Regions from separate parts of the Oceanisphaera sediminis genome, predicted to be linked through region 1. Evidence: riboswitches for the same ligand, from Rfam matches in the RefSeq annotation. Region 1 holds a riboswitch; the other holds the start of a gene.
What was found. A riboswitch is a leader RNA that binds a small molecule or an ion and turns the genes downstream of it on or off. The one in region 1 is predicted to bind lysine.
Positions count from the first base shown of each region.

Region 2: it holds a riboswitch for lysine, as region 1 does, so the genes downstream of both, ABD827_RS03975 (Na+/H+ antiporter NhaC family protein) here and lysC (lysine-sensitive aspartokinase 3) in region 1, are expected to answer to the same signal.

Region 1 covers NZ_BAABDS010000014.1:68,379-72,590, forward strand. The annotation lists gene argA (amino-acid N-acetyltransferase) at 48-1,376, shown strand; lysine riboswitch at 1,456-1,626, shown strand; gene lysC (lysine-sensitive aspartokinase 3) at 1,690-3,027, shown strand; gene ABD827_RS05785 (MgtC/SapB family protein) at 3,559-4,212, opposite strand, start outside.
Region 2 covers NZ_BAABDS010000010.1:31,156-35,367, forward strand. The annotation lists gene lapB (lipopolysaccharide assembly protein LapB) at 1-178, shown strand, start outside; gene pyrF (orotidine-5'-phosphate decarboxylase) at 295-1,008, shown strand; gene ABD827_RS03965 (DUF3820 family protein) at 1,322-1,543, shown strand; gene ABD827_RS03970 (H-NS family histone-like protein) at 1,625-2,035, opposite strand; lysine riboswitch at 2,418-2,591, shown strand; gene ABD827_RS03975 (Na+/H+ antiporter NhaC family protein) at 2,665-4,212, shown strand, end outside.

The DNA.
Region 1 (4,212 bases):
TTCACGATCATGGACTTATATTATCTTCCGTCATCAAAGGACAGTCCGTGCGCGATACCGATGCCGCCCTGGTCAAGGCATTTCGTCAATCCAGCCCCTATGTCAATCTGCACCGGGGCTCCACCTTCGTGGTCATGCTCGGTGGCGAAGCCATCGATCAGGATAATTTCCCCAATATCATTACCGATATCGCGCTGCTGACCAGCCTCGGCATTCGGCTGGTTATCGTCTTTGGTGCCCGGCCGCAAATCGATCAGGGGCTGGAAGAAGCCGGTCTGGAAAATGTTTTTCACAAGCACACCCGGGTGACCGACGAGCACAGTTTTCGCATCATCAAAAATGTCTGTGGCGGCTTGCAGATGGACATCATGGCCCGGCTGTCGATGGGGCTGATCAATACGCCCATGCAGAATGCCCGCATCAATGTGGTGACCGGCAACTTTGTGACCGCCCAGCCGTTGGGTGTGGACGATGGCGTGGACTATCAGCATTCCGGCCGGGTACGCCGCATTCATACCGACACCATTCATCACCAGCTGTCCAACGGCGCCACCGTGTTGATCTCTCCCATCGGCTTTTCGGTGACCGGTGAAAGCTTCAATCTGTCGTCCGAAGAGCTGGCCCGACGGCTGGCCATCGAACTAAAAGCCACCAAGCTGATCGGGTTCTGCTCACAGCGCGGCGTGCTCGACGACGAAGGCGTGGCTATTCCGGAGCTGTTTCCCGAACAGGCCGAAGAGCATCTGCAGCGCCTTATGTCCGATGGCGACACCCTGTCCGGCACCGCCCGTTATCTGCGGGCCGCCATTTCCAGCTGTCGCGCCGGGGTGCCACGCAGCCACCTGGTGAGCTACAAGGAAGACGGGGCCCTGATTCAGGAACTGTTCACCCGTGACGGTCTGGGTACCCAACTGGTCAGTCTGAGTGCCGAGCAGGCACGCCAGGCCCGTATCGACGATATCGGCGGTATCCTGGATTTGATCCGCCCGCTGGAAGAAGAAGGTATTCTGGTGCGTCGCTCCCGCGAGCAACTGGAAATGGAAGTCGATCAGTTCACCATCATCGAGAAAGACGGTGCCATCATCGGCTGTGCCGCCCTCTATCCTTTTCCGGAGGAGGCGATGGCCGAGATGGCCTGTGTCGCCATTCATCCCGATTATCGCCGGGGCAGCCGGGGCGATATGCTGTTGCAGAAGGTGGAAGAGCAGGCCAAGAAGCGCGGCATGAGCCGGCTGTTTATTCTGACCACCCGTTCCATTCACTGGTTTCGGGAGCGTGGCTTCGAACCGGTGGATGTCAGCGCCCTGCCGATGGGCAAGCAGGCACTCTACAACTTCCAGCGTCGCTCCAAGATCATGATGAAAGATGTGCTATAACATCGATATAGCCCGGTTTTGACCACTTAATTATTGACAGCGACAGACAGAGTCAGTACTTATATGGCAGCCCGACTATCGGGCAAGAAGAGGCGCGTTATTCAGGCAGCCGGCAGGAGGAGCTCCCACTCCCAGGATCGCCGGTCAGGGGAGATAACGCCGAGAGGATGATGCGGGGCAGCGTATCATCCTCGGCTACGAAGGCTGAATCCTTCGGGTTGTCACCTGTGGGTGGCGTGCTTCTAAGTGACCTTTCCCGTCTCTGCAGCCGTTTCCCCGTTACTTATCATATACATATATCAAGGAGCTGCACTTGAGTCAGTTAACCGTTGCCAAATTTGGTGGAACCAGCGTCGCCGATGCCGACGCCATGAGCCGTTGCGCCGCCATTCTTGAACAAAACCCCGATACCCGCCTGGCGGTACTGAGCGCCAGTTCCGGCGTCACCAACCTGCTGGTGGCCCTGGCCTCGGGCGAACAACAGCCCGAGGTTCGCGCCACCCTGCTGCAACAGTTGACCGATATTCAGCAAGGCATTCTCGACAGCCTGGACAAGCCCGACATGCTGACCCGGCATATCGAGGATATTCTGGTTCATATCAAGGAGCTGTCCGACAGCGCCGCCATCAGTCCCACCAAGGCACTGCACGATGAAATCGTGGCCCAGGGCGAGATGATGTCTACTAAGCTGTTTGTCGAGCTGTTGCGCCACCGCGGCACTCCGGCGGTATGGTTTGATGTACGCAAAGTGATGCGTACCGACGATCGTTTCAGCCGGGCCGCCCCGGATCTGGCCACCCTGCGTGCCGAAGTGGAAAAGGAACTCACACCGCTGTGCGACAACCAGCTGGTGGTGACCCAGGGCTTTATCGGCGCCGCTCAGGACGGTCGCACCACCACCCTGGGTCGGGGCGGCAGCGATTTTTCCGCCGCCCTGCTGGCCGAGGCGCTGGACGCCATCGCCGTGCAAATCTGGACCGATGTGCCCGGTATCTACACCACGGATCCGCGGCTGGTGAGTGACGCCCGCGCCATTCCCGAAATCAGCTTCAGCGAAGCCTCCGAAATGGCCACCTTCGGTGCCAAGGTGCTGCACCCGGCTACCCTGCAACCGGCGGTACGCAAGCAGATTCCGGTGTTTGTCGGCTCCAGCAAGGCGCCGGAAGCGGGTGGCACCTGGATTCGCAACAGCACCCCCAGCCAGCCGCTGTTCCGCGCCCTGGCCCTGCGTCGCAATCAAGTGTTGCTGACCCTGACCAACCAAAGCATGTTTCAGGTGCACGGATTTCTGGCCGAGGTGTTCGGCATTCTGGCCAAGCACAAGATTTCGGTCGACCTGATCACCACCTCCGAGATCAGCGTGTCGCTGACCCTGGACGCCGGTGCCGAGCTGCTGACCGAGGAAGTGCAGGCCGAACTCGGCAAGCATTGTCACCTCAAGGTCGAACAGGGCCTGGCGCTGGTGGCGTTGATCGGCAACCGCATGAGCGAAGTCAACGGCACCGGCACCCGGGTGTTTCAGGCGCTGGAAAACGTCAACATTCGCATGATCTGCTATGGTGCCAGCCCGCACAACCTGTGCTTCCTGGTACAGGAAGACAACGCCAATCAGGTGATCATCGACCTGCACAGAGAGCTGCTGCCGGCATAACCGCCGTTCGCTTCGGCAAGCATCAAGGCCCGGTTTTCCGGGCCTTTTCAATTTATATCAATTCCATTAAGCATCTGATCATATTGAGGCCTCAGATACCGAAGGCAACACAGCCGTCTCCCTCGACACGCCACTGGTAAATGACACTCACCGTTGCAGCCTGCTGCGAACATTCACTGGATGCTCGGTCAGGCTGCAACCGTTCGTCACGGCGAGGCAAGCTCGCCCCCTGGGGGCTCGGAAATGCCGTCCTTGGCATTTCACGGTCGTGGGAGCCGTTCTCTGTTGCCTCTTCTCGAGCATCGAGTTGCCTGTAGACGACGCCAACAGGCAACGCCGGTGCATCAAGGAGGACAAAGGGATCTGCTCCGCCGACCCTCCGCGCCAAGGATGGCGCGGTGGAGCCTACAGGGAGGTATTCACGGCGAGTCGGCGGAGCGGGCCCTTTGTTCGATTTTTATACGAAAATGAAATAGATCATTTGTTTAGTGGGATTGGTATTAGCCCTAAGGCCCGGTTTTCCGGGCCTTTTCAATTCACTCCCCAAGCCACCAGCAAACCGCCCAGCAGCGAGGCTGCCATGGCCAGCGCGACCCGTCGTCCCAGGGCGCGGTCGCCCAGGGTCAGCGCCATCGCCGTTTTCACCAGGTTGTTGACCGAAGCCGCCAGCACGATGCCGAGTACCGCGGTGCCATGATCGATACCCGTGAGTGACATTCGGCTCAGCGACAGGGTAATGGCATCCACATCGGTCACCCCAGAGACCAGCGCCAGCAACAGGATACCGGCGTTCCCCAGCAGCGCTTTCAACCATTCGCCGAGCAACATGATCACCAGAATCAGACCGCCGAAGAAAAACGCCGCCTTCAGATCGAGTGGATTCATGTCGAGGCTGGGCTGATCCACCAGCTTACTGCCCCGGTGCCGATACCAGATCATCGCCGCCGGACCATACAGCAACAGGGTCATCACCAGCACCGGCAGCCACAGCGTGGCCAGCAACGCCGGGTTGATCAGCGCACAATACACCAGAATACGGGGAAACATGGTGCCGCAGGCCAGCAGAATACCGGCGGCCAGCAGCGGCGCCAGCACCGGCGAGGTGCGCGACAGCCGGGCATAATGCAGGGTCAGCGCCGTGGAGGAAGTGAGGCCGGCAAACAGGCTGGTAAAGAAGATCCCCCT
Region 2 (4,212 bases), on a different contig from region 1:
GGGCAGGGCGCGGGAAAGTCTGGAAATGCTGAAATCGCTGGTGTCCGAGCAAATCAGGCTCAAGCCCAGCCATCGTTGTGGCCAATGCGGCTTTTCTTCGCAAACGTTATTCTGGCAATGTCCCTCCTGCAAGCAGTGGGGCAGTATCAAACCGGTGCGTGGTCTCGACGGTGAGTGAATGATAGTGAGGTGAGGGGTGAGGAGAGCCCACATGGGAACCTTGTTTTGCTCTTTACCCCTCATCTCTTACTCCTCACGCCTTACAATCTGTTATAAAAATCAAAAGGTAACCCCATGCAAGACTCAAAAAAACTCGATCCCAAGATCCTGATTGCTCTGGATTTTGCCGATGAACAGCAGGCGCGGGCGCTGATTGCCAAGCTCGATCCGGCCAGCTGCCGACTAAAAGTCGGTAAGGAAATGTTCACCCTGTTCGGACCAGACTTTGTACGGTCTCTGGTGCAGGCCGGATTCGATGTTTTTCTCGATCTCAAGTTTCACGATATTCCCAATACCGTCGCCAAGGCGGTGGCCGCCGCGGCAGAGTTGGGGGTCTGGATGGTGAATGTGCATGCCAGTGGTGGCCCGCGCATGATGCAGGCGGCCCGTGAGGCCTTGTTGCCTTATGGTGACAAGGCGCCCTTGCTGATAGCGGTCACGGTATTGACCAGTATGACCGCCGAAGAGCTGGTTCAGGTTGGTGTGCAGAGATCTCCGGCAGAGCATGTACTGTCTTTGGCGCGGTTGACGCAGGCCGCCGGGCTTGACGGCGTGGTGTGCTCGGCTCAGGAAGCCAGCCTGCTGAAGGCGGAGCTGGGACCCGACTTCAAGCTGATCACGCCCGGTATTCGTCCGGCCGGCAGCGATGCGGGTGATCAGCGTCGTATCATGACGCCAGAGCAGGCGGTGAGTGCAGGCAGTGATTATCTGGTGATTGGCCGGCCTATCACTCAGGCGGCTGATCCGGCAGCCGTACTGGCCCAGATCAATCTCAGCCTGAAGGCATAATCATTATTAAAACCGAGCTGTAAGCCATAACCAGCCGTAAGTTGTCAGCTTTTAGTTAAAGACAAACACTATGGCAGTAGAGACGGCGTTATTTCTGCAGGTATGCCGTTGTTTGTGGGTTTGCGCCGGGCTTACAGGCTCGTCATACCGGTACTGAATCAAGCTCAGCATGACGGACCCGTTATCTTACTGCAGATAACACCAGATCCTGACGTTCGTCAGGATGACGATCCAGTTAACACCGATTATTCTGGCACCGCACATATTGTGTGCTCAAGAGCATAATGATTAACCTGCTCGATAGGGACTTTTCATGACACTACAGTCGTCAGAGCTGCTGAGCATTATCCAAAAGCCGATGCCATTCGGTAAATACCGGGGCCAGCCGTTGCTCCGGCTGCCCATGGCCTATCTGTGTTGGCTGGAGCGCAAAGGCTGGCCTGCCGGCGCCTTGGGGGCCGAGCTGGCGCTGGTATATGAGCTGAAGCTGAACGGCGTCGATCAGTCGTTGTATCGATTACTGGAGCGGCGTTAACGGCAGTATATTTTCCGGTGCGAAAAAGCATAAACAAAAAAAGGGCCATATGGCCCTTTTTAATAATAAGCAAGCGGCTGCTTACTTGCTGATAAGAAAGTCTTCCAGCGTCTTTTCACCGTTGTCCAGTGCCTGCTGGATCACGGAAGGCTTGCGACCCTGGCCGGTCCAGGTTTTGTATTCGCCATTTTCATCGTGATATTCGTATTTGGCCGGGCGCTTGCTGCGGGGCGCACTGGCTTTTTTGGCCGGCTCGGCCAGTTCAATCAACTCGCTGATATCAATACCTTCTGCGGCCATTTGCTCCATCAGCTCTTTCACTTTACGCTCGCGCTCTTGGGCTGCAGCCTGTTCGGCGGCTTTGGTTTCACGCTGCTCTTCAATAACGGAAGCCAGCTTGGCCAGGCCTTCTTCCATCTGATCAAGGGTCAGTTCACGAGTAGCTGCACGAAGACTACGGATATTAAGCAGTGTTTTCAAAAAGTCAGACATTAGGTTCACCTGTTGGTCTATCTTGTTTTTTTAATAAATTAAATTTACATCTTCATTTTAAATGAAGCAAGGTAATTAATGATTTCATTTCAGTAATATTAATTATAAAGCCGGATTATGTGTAAATTAATGTATATATCGTTGCATTTTGCGAATGCCGCTTGCCGATTAAAAAAGATAAACTTTTTTATTGAAAGGTCATATTTCGAGGGTGATTTGACCTCTCTTTCATGCCTGAACATTGTTCCACGGGAACGGACGGTGGCAGGCTGAATCCTATCGTTGATTAAAGTCCGGAAATAGAATTTGGTTAAAAATGAAGCTGCTATTTTTTGGTCAAATGTGTTGATTTTTGTCTTTTTGGCAGTAAAATCTCCCGCCTTACCTGCGTAGAGGTGCATAACTTATCAGTAGATCAGCTCAGGGTGATGCCGTTTATCCTGATCGAAAGGAGGTTATGCCGAAGTCATGTCATTTATCCAATGGCCTGGCTGGGATCGGTGTCGAAAGGGCCGATACTGTCATGAATACTTATTCATGATGCGCTATAGCTGGGAAAGAGAAGACGATCTAGATATCGGCCTCCTGCTCCTGGTAGTTATGTTGTCAATTCAGAATCAGGTATTGCCGTGGAATCTCATCCTTTTATTCAGACCTTCTGGTCTCTGCTACCCCCCCTGCTGGCCATTGTGTTGGCTATTTTCACCCGTCGAGTGCTGTTGTCGCTGGGACTGGGAATCATCCTTGGCGCGCTGTTGTTACAGCAATTCAATCCCCTGACGGCCATCACGCATCTGGGGGGCAATATTACCGGTCTGTTCTGGTCCGACAATGCCGTTAATGAATGGAATGTTAATATATTGCTGTTTTTGCTGCTATTAGGTTGCATTATCAGCATGCTGAGTCGTACCGGTGCCACGCTGGCGTTTGCGGAATGGGCGCAGTCACGTATTAAAAACCGCCGACAGGCCAAGGTAATGACCGGGTTGCTGGTCTTTATCTTCTTTATCGATGATTATTTTCACAGTCTGTCGGTGGGTACCATCTGTCGGCCGGTGACGGATCGGTTTCATATTTCACGAGCCAAACTCGCCTATTTACTGGATTCGACGGCAGCTCCCATTTGCGTGCTGATGCCTATCTCTTCCTGGGGGGCTTATATCATCGCCCTGGTGGGGGGCATACTCGCCAGCCACGGCTTTACCGGACAAAGTGCGCTGAGTACTTTTCTGATGATGGGAGCAATGAATTTTTATGCCATTTTCACCCTGCTGATGGTGCTGCTGGTGATCCGGGGGGGTTGGGATCTGGGCGCCATGGCACGGCATGAACAACAGGCGATGAACGGCGAGCTGTTTGACAAGGCCAAAGGCACGCCGCCTGGCGTGGCCGACAGCAGTGTTACCGTGGGCCGCGTCGGCGATCTGTTGCTGGCAATTGGCACCCTGACGCTGGTGACGGTAGCGAGTTTGTTGCTGACCGGCGCGCAGGCGTTGGCCCAAAAGCAGATGGACTTTGCGCTGCTGGCGGCCCTTGAAAATACCAATGTGGGTCGGTCTCTGGTATTTGGTGGTATGGCGGGATTACTGGTTTGTGCCTTTGCCATGTTCAAGCACAAGGCATCTGCATCAGACTGGGGCCACACTCTCAAGGTCGGGCTCAAGGGGATGCTGCCGGCGATATATATTCTGTTGTTTGCCTGGACCATTGCCGGACTGATTGGCGAGCTGCAAACCGGTAAATACCTGGCGTCCTTGATCCAGCAAAATATTCCCTTGTTCATGCTGCCGGCCATTCTGTTTCTGCTGGCGGGAGTCATGGCCTTTGCTACGGGCACCAGTTGGGGAACCTTTGGCGTGATGCTACCCATTGCCGCCGATATGACCATGGCGATTGATGCATCCTTGCTGTTGCCGGGAATGTCGGCGGTCATGGCGGGGGCGGTATTTGGTGACCATTGTTCGCCTATTTCGGACACCACGATTCTGTCTTCTACCGGTGCCTCCTGTCACCATATCGATCATGTGATCACTCAGCTGCCTTACGCGCTCTCCATCGCCCTGGTCAGTGTTATTGGCTATCTGGCTCTCGGATACAGTGCCTCTGTGGGTATGGGGCTGCTGGCGGCGTTAGCCTGCTTTATGCTGGTGCTGGCAGGCTGGGCCTGGCAACAGCAG